2 regions of the Mycolicibacterium sp. XJ2546 genome follow, and region 2 is predicted to be linked to the other one. Evidence: predicted binding sites of a transcription regulator. Region 2 holds the regulator's gene; the other holds the start of a gene.
The links. Region 2 encodes HspR, which represses chaperone genes until heat shock. Its sites were predicted from a motif close to ANNTGAGTNNNNNNNACTCANNT; they were not measured.

Region 1 (10,451 bases), on a different contig from region 2:
CGCGCAGCCACGGCTACGACACCGTCGACCACTACCGCATCGACCCCCGGCTCGGTGACGACGACGACTTCGACGCGCTGGTCAACGAGGCCAAGAGCCGCGGGCTGCGGATCCTGCTCGACGGCGTATTCAACCACGTCGCAGCTGATTTCGCCCGCACCGAATGGTTCCGAAAGGGCCCCAACGGCTTTGACACATTCGAAGGTCACGGCGACCTGATCGCCCTGGATCACGACAATCCCGAGGTCATCTCCTACACCATCGACGTGCTGACGCACTGGCTGGGCCGCGGCGCCGACGGATGGCGCCTGGACGCGGCCTACGCAGTGCCCGACCGGTTCTGGGCCGCGGTGCTGCCGCGCGTGCGCGCGGCCTATCCCGACGCCTGGTTCCTCGCAGAGGTGATCCACGGCGACTACGCAGAGATGGTCGCGCAGGCGCGCTTCGATTCGGTGACCCAGTACGAGCTGTGGAAGGCGATCTGGAGCGCTCTTGTCGACGGCAACTTCTACGAACTGGACTGGGCGCTGCTGCGCCACAACGAATTCCTGGACACCTTCGTCCCGTTGACGTTCGTCGGCAACCACGACGTGACCAGGATCGCCAGCCGGCTCGAACACACCGGCCATCTCGAACACGCGCTGGTGCTGCTGTTCACGACCGGCGGTACCCCGAGCGTGTACGCCGGCGACGAATTCGCCTACACCGGCGTCAAAGAGGAGCGGTTCGGCGGCGACGACGCGGTGCGACCGGAGTTCGGTCCCGCACCGACCGCCGACGAGTACGGCCACGATGTGTTCCGGCTGCATCAGCACTTGATCGGGCTGCGCAGACGACATCCCTGGCTGCACAATGCGCGCACGTCGGCGCTGCACCTGAGCAACCGTCAGTACGTGTACGAAACCCGCAACGGCACCGACACGTTGGTGGTCGCGCTCAACATGGACGACGCGCCGGCTGGGGTCGTGATGACCGACCTCGGGTTCGGTCCGGGCCGCATCGTCGCTGGATCCGGTGCACCGCCACCGGACGAGGTCAACGAGGTCGACGTCGCACCGCATGGCTGGCTGATCATCGCGCCGGACCCGTCGTGAAGCGACGGGTACCGCGGCCCGCGGAGTTGGTTCCGCTGCTGGGTTTTCGCGCCCCACGGTTCGGCGTGCAGAGCCGGCTGGCCGACGCGCTGACCATCGATGACCTGCGGCTGCTGGCGCGGCGCCGCACCCCCAGAGCGGCGTTCGACTACACCGACGGCGCCGCCGAGGACGAGCTGTCCCTGGCTCGAGCCCGACAAGCGTTCCGCGACATCGAATTTCATCCGGCCATCCTGCGCAACGTCGCGACGGTCGACACCAGCCGCACCGTGCTGGGCGCCGCGGTGGCCCAGCCGTTCGGCATCGCCCCGACCGGGTTCACCCGGCTCATGCACACCGAAGGAGAGATTGCCGGTGCCCGTGCCGCAGCCGATGCGGGTATCCCCTTCGCGCTGTCGACGTTGGGCACCGCGTCCATCGAGGACGTGAAGGCGGCTAACCCACACGGCCGCAACTGGTTTCAGTTGTACATGTGGAAGGACCGGGACCGGTCGATGGCGCTGGTGGAACGCGCCGCCGCAGCCGGCTACGACACGCTGCTGGTCACCGTCGACGTTCCGGTCGCCGGTGCGCGGCTTCGGGACACCCGCAACGGCATGTCGATTCCGCCGACGCTGACCCTGAGCACCGTGCTGGACGCGGTACCGCGCGCCCGTTGGTGGTTCGATCTGCTGAGCACCGAACCGCTGGCGTTCGCGTCGCTGGACCGCTGGCCCGGTACGGTCGCCGAATACCTGGACACGATGTTCGATCCCACCGTCACGTTCGAGGATCTGGCCTGGATCAAGAAGCAGTGGCCGAACCGCCTGGTGGTCAAGGGAATTCAGACGCTCGACGATGCCAGAGCGGTCGTCGACCTCGGCGTCGACGGGATCGTGCTGTCCAACCACGGCGGCCGCCAACTCGACCGCGCCCCGGTGCCGTTTCACCTGCTGCCCCATGCCGCACGCGAGTTCGGCGGCGACACCGAGGTTTTGCTGGACACCGGAATCATGTCGGGAGCCGACATCGTCGCCGCGATAGCGCTGGGCGCACGCTTCACGCTGGTGGGCCGGGCCTACCTCTACGGGCTGATGGCCGGCGGTGAGGCCGGAGTGAGACGTGCCATCGAGATGCTGTCGTCGCAGGTCAGCCGCACGATGAAGCTGCTCGGTGTGACGTCGCTGGACGAACTCGGCCCGCACCACGTGACCCAGCTGCACCGGTTATCGCGTGGCGATTCGGCCCGAGCGCCGTCGTCACACTAGTCACTGCTTTCTCACTGGTCACACGGCACATCGGCGGGCCTTGAGTCCGCGGCGAGTCGTAATCGTTAGCCAACCGCGACGTGGCAACCGAGTGTTGCGCGCGTCGACCGGGCCGGAGTGCGTGTTTCATAACGCAGGAAAGCGACGGCAATTGCTTTGTAACAAGCGATGAAAGGTGGGTTGGTTGCCGTTATGAAGTTCTCAAAGAGGTACCGAGGTACCAGAACCAAACTGTTGCGCCGGTTGGCGGTGACCGCCGTAGCTGCGGCGACCCTGCCCGGTCTGGCCGGCATCTTCGGGGGGTCGGCGACCGCTAACGCGTTCTCCCGGCCGGGTCTGCCCGTCGAGTACCTGGATGTGTTCTCCGCGGCGATGAACCGCGACATCCGGGTGCAGTTTCAGGGCGGTGGGCCGCACGCGGTGTACCTGCTCGACGGTCTACGCGCCCGCGATGACTACAACGGCTGGGACATCGAAACCCCGGCGTTCGAGTGGTACTACCAGTCCGGGCTGTCGGTCGTCATGCCGGTCGGCGGTCAGTCCAGCTTCTACACCGACTGGTACCAGCCGTCACGGGGTAACGGCCAGGACTACACCTACAAGTGGGAGACGTTCCTGACCCAGGAACTCCCGGCCTGGCTGGAGGCCAACCGGGGCGTGTCGCAGAACGGCAACGCGGTGGTCGGCATCTCGATGGCCGGCAGCAGCGCGCTGACGTATGCGATCTACCACCCGCAGAAGTTCATCTACGCCGCTTCACTGTCGGGCTTCCTCAATCCCTCCGAGGGTTGGTGGCCGATGCTGATCGGGCTGGCGATGCAGGATGCGGGCGGCTTCAACGCAGAGAGCATGTGGGGCCCCTCGACGGACCCGGCGTGGAAGCGCAACGACCCGATGGTCAACATCGGTCAGCTGGTCGCCAACAACACCCGCCTCTGGATCTACTGCGGTACCGGCACCCCGTCGGATCTGGACTCCGGTGCCGCCGGTCAGAACTTGATGGCCGCGCAGTTCCTCGAAGGGTTCACGTTGCGCACCAACATCACCTTCCGCGACAACTACGTCGCCGCGGGTGGCACCAACGGTGTGTTCAACTTCCCCGAACAGGGCACGCACAGCTGGGGCTACTGGGGCCAGCAGCTCGAGCAGATGAAGCCCGACATCCAGCGGGTGCTCGGAGCCTCCGGCGCCGTCTAAACCACCCCACACAGGGAGCCTGCCGTAACCCCCGAACGGCAGGCTCCCTGCCCGTTTGGGTGGCTTTGTTCGCGAGTGCTACACCAGGGTCGTTCGAGCGGCCACGATCGCAGCCCTGGTGTACGTCTCGCGAACACAGTGGCGGCTTCGCGGGAACAAACCCGCCACGCCCAAGGTTGAGTCCATCTGACTGAACTTTGGAGGTGTGATGGCTGAAGCCAAAACAGTGCCCGTGCTGTTCGTGAGCACTCCGATCGTGCTGCCGTCGATGGTGGTGCCGATCGAACTCGACGATGCCGCACGCGCGGCCATTGAAGCAGCTAGGGCCGCCGCGTCAGATGGTTCGGGCGAACTGCTGATCGCGCCGCGGTTGGAGGACCGCTACCCCACCTATGGGGTGCTGGCCTCGATCGTGCAGATTGGCCGCATCGCCGGGGGCAACGGCACCGCAGCGGTGGTGCGCGGCGAGAGCCGTGCACACATCGGCGCCGGCGCCAGCGGCCCGGGCACCGCGCTGTGGGTCGAGGTGACCGAGGTCATCGAGGATCCCGCACCGGAGCACGTCAAGGCGCTGGCCGGCGAGTACAAGAAGCTGCTGCTGGCCATGCTGCAGCGCCGGGAAGCCTGGCAGATCATCGATTTCGTCAACCAGCTGAGCGATCCGTCGGCGCTGGCGGATACGGCGGGTTACGCCTCGTACCTGACGCAGGTGCAGAAGCGTCAGCTGCTGGAGACACCCGATGTCGCCGAGCGGCTCAGACTGCTGATCGACTGGACCGGCGAGCACCTCGCCGAGGTCGAGGTGACCGACAAGATCGCCGAGGACGTCCGCGAGGGCATGGAAAAGCAGCAGAAGGAATTCCTGCTGCGCCAGCAACTCGCCGCGATCCGCAAGGAGCTCGGCGAGGGTGAGCCCGACGGATCTGATGACTACCGCAGCCGCGTGGAGGCCGCCGACCTGCCCGACAACGTCCGCGAGGCGGCGTTGCGTGAGGTGGGCAAGCTGGAGCGCGCCGGCGACCAGAGCCCGGAGAGCGGTTGGATCCGTACCTGGCTGGACACCGTGCTGGACCTGCCGTGGAGCCTCACGACCGAGGACAGCTCCGACCTGAAGGGGGCGCGCGAGATTCTCGATGCCGACCACCACGGGTTGGACGACGTCAAGGACCGCATCGTCGAATACCTGGCCGTGCGGGCGCGTCGCGCTCAGCGCGGGCTGGAGATCGTCGGCGGCCGTGGCTCGGGTGCGGTGATGGTGCTGGCCGGCCCGCCCGGCGTCGGTAAGACGTCGCTGGGCGAGAGCGTGGCCCGTGCGCTCGGCCGCAAGTTCGTCCGCGTCGCCCTGGGCGGCGTGCGCGACGAGGCCGAGATCCGCGGTCACCGACGCACATACGTCGGCGCCCTGCCCGGCCGTATCGTGCGCGCGATCGGCGAGGCGGGTTCGATGAACCCCGTCGTGCTGCTCGACGAGATCGACAAGATCGGCTCGGACTTCCGCGGGGATCCGGCGGCGGCGCTGCTGGAGGTCTTGGACCCGGCGCAGAACCACACGTTCCGCGACCACTACCTGGACCTGGATCTGGACCTGTCCGATGTGGTGTTCCTGGCTACCGCCAACGTGATCGAGAACATCCCGTCGGCGCTGCTGGACCGCATGGAACTGGTGGAGATCGACGGCTACACCGCCGACGACAAGCTCGCCATCGCGCAGGACTTCCTGCTGCCCCGGCAGCGCGAACGTGCGGCGCTGACCATGGATGAAGTCGAGGTCACCGAAGTCGCGCTGCGCAAGATCGCCGCCGACTACACCCGCGAGCCGGGTGTGCGGCAGTTTGAACGGCTGCTGGCCAAGATGATGCGCAAGGTCGCGACCAAACTGGCCACCGAACCGGGTGCGGTCGTCGTCGACGAGGCCGATCTCGTTGACTACCTTGGCCGTCCGCGGTTCCTGCCGGAGTCGGCCGAGCGCACGGCGGTGCCGGGCGTCGCAACCGGGCTCGCGGTAACGGGTATGGGCGGCGATGTGCTCTACATCGAGGCCAATGCCGTCGGAAAGGGTGAAGCCGGCGAAGCGACTTTGACCCTGACCGGTCAGTTGGGCGACGTGATGAAGGAGTCGGCGCAGATCGCGCTGTCCTACGTGCGCTCGCACGCCGAGGCGCTGGGCGTCGACCCGACGACGCTGGAACGGCGGATCCACCTGCACGTGCCCGCGGGCGCGGTGCCCAAGGACGGTCCGTCGGCCGGTGTCACGATGGTGACCGCGCTGGTGTCGATGGTCACCGGGCGCCAGGTGCGCTCGGACGTCGGCATGACCGGTGAGGTGACGTTGAACGGCCGGGTGCTGCCGATCGGCGGCGTCAAGCAGAAGCTGCTGGCCGCGCAACGGGCCGGGCTGTCAACGGTTTTCATCCCGCAGCGCAACGAGGCCGACCTGGACGACGTCCCGGCCGACGTGCTCGACGCGCTGGAGGTCAAGCCGATGACCGACGTCGCGGACATCATCGCGCAGGCCCTGGTGCCCGCCGAGGACTCCGGCGCGACGGCCGCGGCCTGACCTGGGCCCAGCTCGCGGTGGTTTGTTACCAGTCGGGCCCGGGTACGTCAGCGCAAATGGGTACCTCTGACCGCAAGCAACTGGTCCAGAGCCTGCTGGAGCACGCCGGCACCACCTACGCCGACGAGGCGGGCATCCGGCTCAAGGACCAGCCGATGCCGCTGTTCGAACTGCTGGTGCTGTGCATGCTGGCCAGCAAGCCGATCGACGCCGCGATCGCGGTGAGCGCGGCCCGCGAACTCTTCGCGGATGGGCTGCGCAAACCCGACGCGGTGCTCGAGGCGGATCGTCAGCAGATGATCCGCGCGTTCGGCCGTGCCCACTATGTCCGCTATGACGAGAGCTCGGCTGACAGGCTCATCGACATCGCCGGGACGGTCCGCGACGAATACCACGGTGACCTCCGCCGGTTGGCGGCCGAGGCCGACGGCGATGCGGGCACCGCGGCTGCACTTCTCAAGCAGTTCAAGGGTATCGGCGACACCGGAGCCGACATCTTCCTGCGCGAGGCGCAGGACATCTGGACGTGGGCGCGGCCCTACTTCGACAACCGCGCCATGGACGGCGCGCACAAGCTGGGGCTGTCGGGCAGGGCCGACGAGCTTGCCGAGCTGGCGCCACGGTCGACGGCGAAACTGGCTGCCGCGCTGGTCCGGGTATCGTTGGATGACGATCTGCGCGAAAAGGTTTCGTCGTCGCGATGATCCGCATTGGTACGTCGGGGTGGTCCTATGCGCACTGGGCCGATGTGCTCTACCCGCCGGGTTTGCCGGTGGCCAAAAGACTGGCTCGCTACGTCGAGGAGTTCGACACCGTCGAGCTCAACGCCAGCTTCTACCGCTGGCCCAAAGACAGCGCGTTCGCCGGGTGGCGTGAGCGGCTGCCCGAGGGCTTCACGATGTCGGTGAAGGCCCAGCGCGGCCTGACCCACTACCGCCGGCTGCGGGCGCCGGAGCCCTGGATCGAGCGCTTCGAGCGCTGTTGGATCGCACTCGGCGACCGCTCCGAAGCGCTGCTGGTACAGCCCCATCCGCAGCTGGAACGCGACGACGCACTTCTGGACACGTTTTTGCGCCTGATGCCCGACCGGATCCCCGTGGCGATGGAGTTACGTCATCCCTCGTGGGACGATCCTGCGGTGTATGCCCTGCTGGAACGCCGCAACGCGGCGTATGTGGTGATGAGCGGCGCGGGTCTGCGGTGCGTGCCGCGTGCGACGGCCGAGCTGGTCTACGTCCGGATGCACGGCCCCGACCAGAACTCGATGTATGCCGGCTCCTACCCCGACGATGAGCTGCGGCGCTGGGCCGACCGCGTCCTGGAATGGGACGCCAAGGGCAAGCGGGTGGTCGTCTACTTCAACAACGACCTCGGCGGGCACGCCATTCGAAACGCGCGGCTGCTCAAAGAGCTGACGGCTCGAACCGGTGACGCCGACGCCGACTCCCCGGCCATCATGCACCGGGAGTAAGCTCGTGTGGCATGACAACGTCGTCTACGATCGTCATTGTCGGCGGTGGCCTCGCGGCAGCCAAAGCTGCAGAAGCGCTGCGGGACAAAGACTTTGACGGTCATATCGTATTGTTCACGGCCGAAGAGCAGCTACCGTACGAGCGGCCTCCGCTGTCCAAGGATTACCTGGCGGGCAAGAAATCGCTCAATGACTTCACGGTCGCGCCCGCGCCCTGGTACCGCGATCACCACATCGAACTGCAACTGGGCACCGAAGTGACCGGTATCGACACCGCCGCGCACACCGTGTCCCTGCCCGACGGCGATCCGGTGCGCTACGACAAGCTGCTGCTGGCCACCGGTTCACGCCCCCGCAAACCACCCATTCCCGGCGCCGATTCGGCCGGTGTGCACTACCTGCGCACCATCGACGACGCGGACGCGCTCAAATCGGCGCTGGGCGACGGTGTTTCGCTGGCCATCGTCGGCGCGGGGTGGATCGGCCTCGAGGTGGCTGCGGTCGCACGTGAGCACGGGGCGGCCGTCACCGTTGTCGAAACCGCAAGCGCGCCGCTGCAGGCCGCGCTCGGGCGCGAACTCGGCGAAGTGTTCGCCCACCTGCATCGTGAGCACGACGTGGATCTGCGGTTGTCGACGACCGTGGAGGAGATCACCGTCGCCGACGGTGCCGCGACCGGGCTGAAACTCAGCGACGGCGCCACCGTGGCCGCCGACCAGGTGTTGATCGCCGTCGGCGCGGCGCCCAACATCGAGCTCGCCGAGGCCGCCGGGTTGGCGATCGCCGACGGTGGTGTGCAGGTGGATCCGTCGCTGCGCACCAGCGACCCGGACATCTACGCCGTCGGCGACATCGCGGCCGCTGAACATCCGCTGCTGGGCGTGCGCATCCGCACCGAACACTGGGCGAACGCGCTCAAGCAACCGGCCGTCGCCGCCGACGCGATGATCGGCAGACCCGCCGAGTACGCCGACCTGCCCTACTTCTTCACCGACCAGTACGACCTCGGAATGGAATACGTCGGCCACGCTCGCGAATACGACAGGGTGGCGTTCCGCGGCGACGTAGCCGGACGCGAGTTCACCGCGTTCTGGTTCGACGCGGACAGCCGGGTTATCGCCGGGATGAACGTCAACATCTGGGAGGGGCTCGACGACCTCAAGGCGTTGATCCAATCGCGTGAGCCGATCAGCCCGGAGCGGATCGGCGCCAGCTGAACGCATGGGGACGAAGAACACCGTGCGGTGGGCCTTGTTGGCAGCAGCGCTCACCGTCGCCGGCGCGGGCTGCTCGGGAGAACGGATCGTCAACACCGGCGAACCCCCGCCCACCGCGCAGGCCAGCACAACGACCCCACCGCCCGCCGCGCCGAACAGTCGGCATCTGGTGGACGCATTCGACTATGTCGCGCATCCGGACGGCGCGGCCGTCTACTTCTTCACCACCCCCAGCGGGCGGTGGGCCTGCGCGATCGTGCCACGGGTCAAGGCCGGCTGTCAGTCGGCGACGGGCTGGGGTTCGGCGCTCGGCATCTCCGGCGCACCCACATCGGTACCCGATGTGTCAGGCGAGGATGCGACACCCAACGCTGTCCTGGTCGAACGGGAGGGCGAGGCCCGGTTCGTCGCGCTCGACGAGCCAGGCTTCGCCCTGGCGACCACCGACTCCGATACGGCAGAAGTGTTGGACTTCAACAAAATCCTCAACGCAGCCGGCTTTCGCTGCAACGTGCAGGAGTCCGGGGTGTCGTGTATGAGCGAGGCCAGCGGCAACGGGTTCACGTTCTCCGCCGAGGGGTTCGCGCCGCACTACACCGAGGTTCCGCCCACGTCGCCATGACGCCTACCGCAGCGTCGCTGTTCCGTCGGAGTTGACGGCCACCTTGGCGCCTGCGATGTCGCCGCGCACCGTCTCGGCGGCTTCGGAGGCATCGGCGATGACCGCGAGCACACGTGCGTCATCGGGTGTGCGTACCGCGAGGAACGCCTTCTCGGGTTCCCCGTCGCGGCTGTAGGGCGTGGTCCACGATTCGACGGTGCCCACCCCTTCCCACTCGACGATCGACGTCCGGGTCGGTTGCCGGTCGACCGCCGATTGCGCATCCTCCCAGCGGAATTCGTGTGGCGGCGGTTCGGTGCCGTACACACCGAAGCTGTGCTTGGTGAGGTAGCCGCCGTTGGCGGTGATCAGACCGCGCTGCCCGGGGTGGGCGGCCAGGTGTTCGGCCATGCTGGCGATGGAATGGGTGACGTAGTTGTTCCACGGGCCGCCGGCGAACGTCAGCCCGCCGGTCACCGTGAGTGGACGGTCGGGGTCGCCGAGCGGCAGCCCCAACTCGTTGGCCGCGACCTGCACTGCCGACGGGAAGCACGAGTACACGTCGACCGCGTCGACGTCGTCGACGCCGATATCGGCCAACGCCAGCGCGCGCCGTCCGGCGATCCGAATCGCCGGTGAGGCACAGAACTCCGCGCGTTCACCGATGGCATAGGTGTCGTGGGCGTCGGTCCCCGCATACGGAAACACCCAGCGTTCGGTCGGAACCTGTAGATGCCTTGCCTTTTCGGCGGAGGCCAGGATGAGCCCCGCACCCTGGTCCACCATGTTGTTGGAGTTCATCAACTTGGTGTAGGGCCAGCTGACCATCCGGTTCTCGGCAGAGGGTTGCCAGATCGCGTCGGCCGAGCGTGCCTGCTGGCTCCAGGCGTGCGGGTTGTTCGCCGCCACCGCGGAGAACCCCGCCCACAGCTCACCGATGCGGCGCCGGTGCACATCCGGCGCATCGCCGGCGGCGATGCGCAGCGCCTGTTCGAACATCGGGTAGACGTAGGCCGGCCGGTCCAAGTGAATCCGCATATCCGCGGGTGCGGCCATCGGCACGCTTT
Region 2 (10,451 bases):
CATATTGCGACACTAACATTTCAATAACTGTTGAAATCCTTCCCCCAGCGGCGTTACGCTCGGCGCAAGGCATTAATTCAACACCAGATGAAAAGGTTTCGAACCATGACCGAAACACAGCTGGACACCTCGCCCTTCACTCCGAGCCACGAACCGTCCGCGGCGATCCGCGCGACCGGCATCGTGCTGGTGCTCACCGTCGTGGTCGCGATCGTCGCGCTGGCCTTCGCGCTGCCCGCCGTGCACACGGCGCCCCGCGACGTACCGATCGGCGCGGCGGGCCCGCAGGCCGCGGCGGGTCAAGTCGAGGCACTGCTGCAGCAGCAGGCCCCCGGCGCGTTCGCCGTCACCTACTATCCCGGCGAAGCGGCGCTGCGCGACGCCATCGAAAGCCGGGATGTCTACGGCGGCATGGCATTCAGTCCCGACGGGCGGACACTGCTGATCGCCACCGGGGCCAGCCCGGCCGTCGCGCAAATGCTCACCCAGGTCGCCAACGGCATCGCCAAACAGACCGGCGCGCAGGTCCAGGTCGAGGATCTCGCGCCGCCCACCGCCGACGATCCGCGCGGCATCGGGCTGGCCGCCTCGGCGTTGCCGCTCACGTTGGCCGCGCTGCTGCCCGCGATTGCGCTGGTCTTGGTGCTTCGGCGCGAGATCTGGACGCGAGTGGCGGCCATGATCGCCTTCGCCGCGGTCTCCGGCGTGACGATCGCGGCGCTGCTGCGCTTCGTGCTCGGCTCGATCGACCAGAACTTCTGGGGTGTCACCGCCGGTTTGACGCTGGGCGTGCTTGCCGCGGGGCTGACGATCATGGGGCTGGGCTCGGTGTTCGGGCGGATCGGGTTGATCGTCGGCGCGCTGCTGGCGGTGCTGGTCGGCAACCCGTTGTCGGGGCTGAACAGTGCGCCGGAGATGTTGCCCAGCGGCTGGGGTGAGGTCGGTCAGTGGTTGCCGCAGGGCGCCAATGCCACCCTCCTGCGGTCGACGGCGTTCTTCGACGGCGCAGGCGGGGCCGTGCCGGTCCTCGTGCTGAGTCTCTGGGTGCTGGCCGGTGCGGCTCTGATGGTCATCGCCGCGCTGCGCCAACGGAGCCGGGGGCCGAGCTGACTTACACTCGGGCGGCGTGGGACTCGACGACCGTGACGCGCTGCAAATGCTGCGCCACGCCGTCGACCCCGCGCTCGGCTCCGACGATCTGATCCGCACCTTCTACACCCACTGGTTCGCCACCGACCCGTCGGTGCGCGACTTGTTTCCACCCGATATGGCCCAGCAGCGCGCCGTGTTCGCGCAGGCGTTGACCTGGTTGTTCGGCGAACTCGTCGCGCAACGCGCCGACGAGCCGGTGACCTTCCTGGCCCAGCTCGGTCGCGATCACCGCAAATACGGTGTGACACAACAGCATTACGACAGCATGCAACGCGCCCTGCTGAGGTCGCTGCGCGATCACCTCGTCGAGCGCTGGGATGACAGGCTGGCCGAGGCCAGCCACGATGCGGTCGCGCTGTTCATCGGTGTCATGCGGGGGGCGGCCGAGGCCGAGGAGGGCCCGCCGTACTGCGACGGCACGGTGATCGAGCACATCCGCGCCACCCGTGACGTCTCGGTGGTACGCCTGCAACTGGACCGACCGCTGGCCTACCACCCCGGCCAGTACGTCACCGTGCAGGTGCCGCAGTGGCCGCGGCGGTGGCGGTATTTGAGCCCGTCGATTCCGGCCGAACCCAGCGGGGGCATCGAGTTCCACATCCGCTCGGTCACCGGCGGCATGGTGAGCACCGCGATCGTCGGCGAGACCCGACCCGGTGACCGGTGGCGGCTGTCCAACCCGCACGGCGGCCTGCACATCGACCGCAACGGCGGCGATGTGCTGATGGTCGCCGGCAGCTCCGGCCTGGCCCCGCTGCGGGCGCTGATCATGGACCTCACCCGGTGCGGGGTGAACCCCCGGGTGCAGCTGTTCTTCGGCGGGCGCTACCCCTGCGACCTCTACGACCTGCACACCCTGTGGCAGATCGCCTCGCAGAATCCGTGGCTGTCGGTGACGCCGGTGTCGGAGTACAACGTCGATCCGCCGTGGGCGTCGGAGTATCCCGACGTCAACCCGCCTCGCGGGCTGCACGTGCGCCAGACCGGCAGGCTGCCCGACGTGGTGACCCGGTACGGCAACTGGGGCGACCGCCAGATTTTGATCTGCGGCGGGCCGCAGATGGTCGAGGCCACCAAGGCCGCGCTGATCGCCAAAGGGGCGCCGGCCGAGCGGATTCAGCACGATCCGCTATCCAACTGAGCGGCGGGCTCATACACTGCTCAAGATCAGTTCAGGCTGAGGAGAAGCCTATGCCGACCATGCGCGCCGCACGGATGTACGGATACCGGCAACCGCTCAAGCTCGAAGAGATCCCGATACCCGACATCGAACCCGACCAGGTACTGGTGAAGGTGGGCGGAGCGGGCATGTGCCGCACCGACTTTCAGCTCATCGACGGCTACTTCGGGATGGATATGCCGCTGCCTGCGACCCCGGGTCACGAGATCGCGGGGACCATCGATCGGCTCGGCGCCGACGTTCCTGCCGCCGCAGCGTTGGCGGAGGGTGACCATGTGGTGGTCTTCGGGCCGCAAGGCGACGGCTCCTGCCGCCAATGTCATCGCGGCAACCAGCACATCTGCAACCAGGGCCACTGGATCGGTTTCGGGCCGCACGGCGGGTACCAGGAGTACGTCCCGGTCTCCTACCGACAGCTGATCAGGGTCAGCGGTCAGATGTCGGCCCTGTCCCTGGCGCCGCTGACCGACGCCGGCCTGACCCCCTACCGCGGCCTGAAGAAGCTCCGCTCCGCGGGGGTGCTCGGTCCGGGCACCACGCTGGCGGTGATGGGCGTCGGCGGGCTCGGCGCATACGCCGTGCAGTACGCGAAGCTGCTCGGCGCGGGGGCGACGGTGGTGGCGCTGGCCCGCAACGATGAAAAGCTCGCGCTGGCAAAAGAAAACGGAGCCGATCACACCATCAACATCGGCGACCGCTCCGACGATCAGGTGCGCGACGCGCTCGAGCAGGTCACCGGCCGACGGGAGTTCGACGCGGTCATCGAATGCGCGGGAGCCGAAACCAGCATCCGGCTGGCCTTCGCGCTGCTGGCCACCGAGGGCGCGGTCGCGACGGTGGGGCTGGTCGGCAATCGCGTCGACATGCCGCTGTTCCCTCTGGTCAGCCGCGAATACACATTGTTCGGTTCATTTTGGGGCAACTACAGCGACCTCACCGAGGTCGTGGCGCTGGCAGAGGCGGGCAAGATCAAAGATTCGGTGACGCAGGTGCGTTTCGAGGAGGTCAACGATCACATCGACGCACTGGGCCACGGCGATTTCGTCGGCCGCGCGGTGATCGTCTACGACTGACTGTCGGCGGGCACCCGTTGCCAGAAATCGTTGAACGCGATGCTGTCGAAAAGCGCTGTACCTCTGACGATTCGGTCGTCGGCGAGCGTCAGAAACCACGAATAGGTGTTGCGGTAGGCCACGCCGTCGCGAGCCGCGCCCTCAGCGCCTGATCGGGGCTGCCAGTGCCGTCGCTCCAGGCGCCGAAACCGGCGCGGACGATCTCAAGGTTGCGGGCTTCGGTTTCGTCGTGCGCCCGCGTATCTCCGATCACCGTTTGATCTAACCGCATCCGGTGGCAGGATCGGCTGACATGGCCGAGTTGGAGAGCGTCACGCTGAAGGATCCGGCATCGTCGATGACAGCGACGTTCGTCCCGACGGCCGGCATGGTCGGCACCTCGCTGGCCGACGCGGGTGATGAGTTCCTCGGCCAGCGCCGCGGGTTGGACGCGTACGTGACATCCGGCAAGACGATGGGCATTCCGTTCCTGTATCCGTGGGCAAACCGGTTGAGCGACAACACGTATAGTGTCGACGACGCTGTCGTCACCCTGACCGCCGGTGCCGGTGGCGTGCGCACGGACGAACACGGCGCTCCGATCCACGGTGTGCTGGCCGCCTATCCGGGGTGGCTGGTAACCGCCCGGTCGGAGAACTCGCTGACGGCTGTGCTCGACTACGGCGGCAAACCCAGGCTGCTGGCCTCGTTCCCATTCCCGCACCTGCTGGTCCACAGCGTCACGCTCGGCGAACGCAAGCTGACCATCGAAACCACCGTGATGGCGACGACGTCGGCGTCGGTGCCGTTGTGCTTCGGCTACCACCCCTATCTGACGATCCCCGGTGTGCCGCGCGAACAGTGGCGGCTGACCACTCCGGCCATGCGCCGCTTGCCGGTGGACGACCGGGGTATTCCGACCGGGGGGCATCAGGAGTGGCACGGCGGCACCGAACCGCTCGGCCGCGTCGAGTACGACGACGGCTTCGACAACGTGCCCGACGGGGCGGTGTTCTCGCTGTCCGGCGGGGACCACCGCCTCGACGTCAGGTTCGAGGCGGGTTATCCGGCGGCGCAGATTTTCGCGCCCGGCAGCGACGACGTCGTCTGCTTCGAGCCGATGGCCGCCCCGACCGACTCGCTGCGCCGCGGTACCTACCGCTGTGCCGTCCCGGGCAGGCCTGAAACGGTACGCTTTTCGATCAGCGTGCGGTGACCGTCACCACATCCCTGGCACCATGCGGTAGCGCACCTGGTCTTCGCCGCGGCGACTAATGCCAGAATCATTACATCGCCTATCGAATGCTTCCGTGCGCCCACGGTACGGAGACTTCGAGGAAGGTCTGTCTGCGACTATTGACTGGTATCGCCACCACGAAGACTGGTGGGCACCCGCTAAAGGAGCCACCGAAGCGTTCTACGCCCGACTCGGGCAATGACGGAGAAGCCAAGCAATGACGGAGTACGGCAAGACGTTGGGTGCCATGGACACCCCGATCCCGGGGCTGACCGTTTGGCAGCTGCCCGTCCACGGCGACAACCGCGGCTGGTTCAAGGAGAACTGGCAGCGCGCGAAGATGATTTCTGCCGGGATGCCGGATTTCGGACCCGTACAACACAACATCGCCTTCAACGAATCGCTGGGCACGACGCGCGGTATCCATGCCGAGCCGTGGGACAAATTCGTTTCGGTGGCGGCCGGACGGGCGTTCGGCGCCTGGGTCGATCTGCGTGCGGGCGAGACTTTCGGGACGGTGTTCACCGTCGAACTCGACCCTTCGCGTGCGGTTTTCGTACCCCGTGGGGTTGGCAACGCCTATCAGACCCTCGAGCCGAACACCGTCTACTCCTACCTCGTCAACGATCACTACTCCCCCGACGCGGACTACACCTCGGTGCATCCCGGCGATGAGCGCGTCGCCATCGACTGGCCAATTCCGTTGGACCAAGCGGTGTTGTCGGCCAAGGACCGAGCCCAGCCGCACCTGGCAGAGGTCGAACCCATTCCGCCGCGCAAGACCCTGATCGTCGGGGCGGACGGACAACTGGGCCGCGCATTGCGCCGTGCGTACGCTGATGCGCCGTCCATCGAATTCGCCGGGCGCGCCGATCTCGACCTAACGGGCGGTGACCTCGCTTCCGCCCGCGCATGGCGTGAGTACGACACGGTCATCAACGCCGCGGCATACACCAACGTCGACGGAGCCGAGACCGCGGAAGGTCGTGCCGCGGCATGGGCCACCAACGTCACCGGTGTAGCGGCCCTGGTGCGGGTCGCCGCTGAGCATGGCATCACCGTCGTGCATATCTCCAGCGACTACGTGTTCGACGGTACGAGCACGACGCCGTACCGCGAGGACCACCCGCCGGCGCCGCTGGGCGTATACGGACAGACCAAGGCCGCCGGCGATCAACTCGTGGCCACGCTTGCGCGTCACTACATCCTGCGCACGTCGTGGGTGATCGGCGACGGGCGCAACTTCGTACGCACCATGTTGTCGCTGGCCAGCAATGACGTGAACCCGGCCGTCGTCGACGATCAGTTCGGACGCTTGACGTTCACCTCGGAGCTGGCGCGGGCGATCCGACACGTCACCGAGTCCCGTGCACCCTATGGCACCTACAACGTGACGGGATCCGGGTCGGTTCGGTCATGGGCACAGATCGCACAACGCACGTTCGCCATCGCCGGCCATGAGCCGAGTCGAGTGACCGGCGTTTCCACCGCCGAGTATTTCGGCCAGGCCACCGGTCCTGTTGCTCCGCGCCCGACCAACAGCGTTCTGGACCTGAAGAAGATCGAGTCCACCGGATTCGTTCCCGTGGATGCCGACGAGATGCTGACGAATTACATCGAACTCGAACAGCAACGCCTGCCGACGCTGAACGCCGCCACCGACTAGCGCTGGTTGCGCGGCTGCCACACCACCAACGCGGTGCTCTTGGCCCGCGGCTGCGCCCGCAGCTCCTCGAGCTCGCGGGTCAACTCCTTGACGCGGGCCTGCAGCGCCTCGACCTGGTTGGTCAACTGGATGATGCGTTTGATCCCCGCGAGGTTGACACCCTCGTCCTGAGATAGCCGCTGCACCTCCCGCAGCAGGTCAACGTCGTGCTGCGAATAGCGCCTGCCGCCACCGGCCGTGCGCTGCGGGCGCACCAGACCCAGCCGGTCATAGGTACGTAGCGTCTGCGCATGCATACCCGCCAACTCGGCGGCCACCGAAATCAGGAACGTGCGCGCTTCATCGTTGGAACGCTTCGCCGCCATCACGCACCTGCCCATCCCGCCCGCGGGTCAAACCCGCTGGCCCGCTCGGCCTTGGCGTACGCCTCCAACGCCTCGACCGCGTCGCCCTCGAGGTTCGTCGGAACGGCCACCTTGACCGTGACGAGCAGGTCGCCGTGGCCACCGGAACGCTTGGGCACCCCACGCCCGCGCACCCGCAGGATCCGTCCGTCCGACGTTCCCTTGGGCACCCGCACGCCGACCTTGCCCTCCAGAGTTGGCACCGAAAGCGTTGTGCCCAACGCTAATTCATGGAAACTCACCGGCACGGTGACGGTCAGGTCGTCGCCCTTGCGGCCGAAAACCTTGTCCGGGCGCACATGTACGGTCACGTACAGGTCACCCGACGGCGCCCCGCGCAGCCCGGCCTCACCCTGTCCGGCCAGCCGGATCCGTTGGCCGTCCTCGACGCCCGGCGGGATCCGCACGTTGATCGTGCGGGTCCGGGTGGTCACACCGGTGCCCTTGCACTCCTGACACGGGTGCTCGATGATCGAGCCGCTGCCCCGGCATTCCGTACACGGTTCGGAGAACCCGAACGCGCCCTGGTTGCGGCTGATCACGCCGGCCCCGTTGCAGTTCGGACACACCTTCGGGCTGGTGCCCGGACGTGCGCCGCTGCCATGACAATTCGTGCACGGCGCGGGACTGGTGAGGCGCAGCGGCATCGCGACGCCCTTGGTCGCCTCGAGGAACGACAGCTCGGTCTCGGTCTCCAGGTCGTTGCCGCGACGGGGCCGGCTCGGCCGGGGCTGCTGTGCGCCCCGCCCGAACAGACCGCCGAAAAGGTCACCGATGTTCGCACCACCGGTCTGACCGGCCGCATCGAACAAGTCGTTCAGGTTGAACTCGACACCGTCGGAGCCGTAGCCACCACCGAAACCGCCACCACCGCCGCCGCCGAACCGGCCGCGACCGAAGCCACCGTTGGCGAAAAGCCTTCGGGTCTCGTCGTATTCCTTACGCTTGGCCGGGTCGGTCAGCACCTCCTTGGCTTCCGAAACGGCTTTGTACCGTTCCTCTGCCGCCGAGTTACCGGGGTTGCGGTCGGGATGGTTTTCGGCGAGCAGCTTGCGCGCCGCCCGTTTGATCTCCTGGTCGCTGGCGTCAGAGGAGACGCCGAGCTCGGAGTAGAAGTCCTTCTCGACCCATTCACGCTGGGCCATGTCGCGTCACCTCCTTACCATTTGCCTACTCGTTATTAGGATTCTGCTGCCTTCTCGTCCGATTCGTCGGTGTTATCCGACGTGTCGGCGGAATCGGGGACGGTGTCGACGACACCAACCATGGCGTGGCGCAGCACGAAATCGCCGACCTTGTAGCCGCGGCGCATCACGGCGCCCACGACGGGATGGCTGCCGTCGCCCTCGTGCTGAACGGCTTCATGCAACTCGGGATCGAAATCGTCGCCCTCGTCACCGAATGCCGAAAGGCCAAGCCCCTCAAGGATGCTGGTCAGCTTGTCAGCGACCGCCTTGAACGGCCCGGACTCCAGGTCACCGTGGCTGCGCGCCCGGTCCAGGTCGTCGAGCACCGGCAACAGCTCGGTGAGGACGGTGGCCTTGGACCGCTCGGCGATGACCTGCTGGTCACGCAGCGTGCGCTTGCGGTAGTTGTCGTACTCGGCCTTTACCCGCTGAAGTGTCGATTTCAGCTCGGTGACCTCCTGCGGCGAACCCCCGGCTTCCGGGGCCGGCTCGCCAGGAGCCGGCCCGGTCGCCTGTTCACGTACTTCGCCAGTGTCGGGGTCGATACGCCGCTTGTCGGTGACGGTCACCGGCTCGTGCGAATCGTTCTGGCTCACTTGTTCTCCTGGTCCTCGTCGACAACCTCGGCGTCCACCACGTCGTCAGCCGACGAGCCCGTGGCTCCAGCGTCGGCGGCACCGCCGCCTGCGGCCTGTTCGGCCTGGGTCGCCTCGTAGATCGCCTGGCCGAGCGCCTGGCTTTCGACGCCGAGTTGTTCCATCGCGGATTTGATCGCAGCGATATCGGTGCCTTCCAGCGCCTTCTTCGCGTCTCCGATCGCGCCGTCGACCTTGCTCAACGTCTCCTCGGGGACTTTGGATCCGCCTTCGGCCTCGCGCTGTTCAGCGACGAACTTCTCGGTCTGGTACACCAGCGATTCGGCCTGGTTTCGGACGTCGGCCTCCTCACGGCGCTTGCGGTCCTCCTCGGCATGGGCCTCGGCATCCTTGACCATCCGGTCGATCTCCTCCTTGGAGATACCGGAGCCCTCCTGGATGCGGATGGTGTTCTCCTTGCCGGTGCCCTTGTCCTTGGCGGTGACGTGCACGATGCCGTTGGCGTCGATGTCGAACGTCACCTCGATCTGGGGCACACCGCGCGGCGCCGGCGGAATACCGGTCAGCTCGAAGCTGCCGAGCAGCTTGTTGTGCGCGGCGATCTCACGCTCACCCTGATACACCTGGATTTGCACCGACGGCTGGTTGTCGTCGGCGGTGGTGAACGTCTCAGACCGCTTGGTCGGGATCGTGGTGTTGCGCTCGATCAGCTTGGTCATCACGCCGCCCTTGGTCTCGATACCAAGTGACAGCGGCGTAACGTCCAGCAGCAGAACGTCTTTCACCTCACCCTTGAGCACGCCGGCTTGCAGCGCGGCGCCCACCGCGACAACCTCGTCCGGGTTGACGCCCTTGTTGGGCTCCTTGCCGCCGGTCATCTCCTTGACCAGATCCGAGACCGCGGGCATCCGGGTGGAGCCGCCGACCAGCACGACGTGGTCGATGTCGGACACCGAGATGCCGGCGTCGGAGATCACCGACTGGAACGGCTTGCGGGCCCGGTCCAGCAGATCCTGGGTGATGCGCTGGAACTCAGCGCGGCTGAGCTGTTCGTCGAGGAAGAGCGGGTTCTTGTCGGCGTCAACGGTGATGTAGGGCAGGTTGATCGACGTCTGCTGGCTTGAGCTCAGCTCGATCTTCGCCTTCTCCGCGGCCTCACGCAGCCGCTGCATCGCCATTTTGTCCTTGGTCAGGTCGATGCCGGAGGTGCCCTTGAACTTCTCGACGAGCCATTCGACGATGCGATCGTCCCAGTCGTCGCCACCGAGGTGGTTGTCGCCGCTGGTGGCACGTACCTCGACGACGCCCTCGCCGATTTCCAGCAGCGAGACGTCGAAGGTGCCGCCACCGAGGTCGAAGACCAGGATGGTCTGTTCCTTCTCGCCCTTGTCCAGCCCGTAGGCCAGCGCTGCGGCGGTGGGTTCGTTGACGATGCGCAACACGTTGAGGCCGGCGATCTGGCCGGCGTCCTTGGTGGCCTGACGCTGGGAGTCGTTGAAGTAGGCGGGCACGGTGATCACTGCGTCGGTGATGTCCTCGCCCAGGTACGCTTCGGCGTCCCGCTTGAGCTTCATCAAGGTCCGCGCGCTGATTTCGGGCGCGCTGTACTTTTTGTCGTCGATCTCCACCGACCAGTCCGAGCCCATGTGGCGCTTGACCGATCTGATGGTCCGGTCGACGTTGGTCACCGCCTGGTTCTTGGCGGGCTGGCCGACCAGCACCTCGCCGTTGCGAGCGAACGCGACGACGGACGGCGTGGTGCGGGAGCCCTCGGAGTTCGCGACGACGACCGGGTCGCCACCCTCCAGTACCGCGACGACCGAGTTGGTGGTTCCGAGGTCGATTCCGACCGCACGAGCCATAGTGTTGCCTCCTGAACTAGTCCTACTAGGGGTCTGAGTGCACCGCACTCAAGACTGCTCCGACGGACCCTATCCTGTCAAACCAGACTTGAGCCCACTGCACTCAAGTGTCAAA

Region 1: the regulator HspR is predicted to act here: its motif matches at 3,713-3,735, upstream of lon (endopeptidase La).

The regions. Positions count from the first base shown of each region.
Region 1 covers NZ_JBEFRW010000011.1:140,117-150,567, forward strand. The annotation lists gene ABQE44_RS18495 (alpha-amylase family protein) at 1-1,094, shown strand, start outside; gene ABQE44_RS18500 (alpha-hydroxy acid oxidase) at 1,091-2,341, shown strand; gene ABQE44_RS18505 (esterase family protein) at 2,534-3,538, shown strand; gene lon (endopeptidase La) at 3,747-6,095, shown strand; gene ABQE44_RS18515 (endonuclease) at 6,152-6,799, shown strand; gene ABQE44_RS18520 (DUF72 domain-containing protein) at 6,796-7,566, shown strand; gene ABQE44_RS18525 (NAD(P)/FAD-dependent oxidoreductase) at 7,578-8,783, shown strand; gene ABQE44_RS18530 (hypothetical protein) at 8,788-9,405, shown strand; gene ABQE44_RS18535 (acetyl-CoA acetyltransferase) at 9,409-10,451, opposite strand, start outside.
Region 2 covers NZ_JBEFRW010000004.1:67,470-77,920, forward strand. The annotation lists gene ABQE44_RS09275 (TetR/AcrR family transcriptional regulator) at 1-3, opposite strand, end outside; gene ABQE44_RS09280 (ABC transporter permease) at 106-1,110, shown strand; gene ABQE44_RS09285 (FAD-binding oxidoreductase) at 1,127-2,293, shown strand; gene ABQE44_RS09290 (NAD(P)-dependent alcohol dehydrogenase) at 2,344-3,405, shown strand; gene ABQE44_RS09295 (aldose 1-epimerase) at 3,698-4,600, shown strand; gene ABQE44_RS09300 (sugar nucleotide-binding protein) at 4,839-6,287, shown strand; gene ABQE44_RS09305 (heat shock protein transcriptional repressor HspR) at 6,284-6,652, opposite strand; gene dnaJ (molecular chaperone DnaJ) at 6,652-7,836, opposite strand; gene grpE (nucleotide exchange factor GrpE) at 7,872-8,474, opposite strand; gene dnaK (molecular chaperone DnaK) at 8,471-10,336, opposite strand.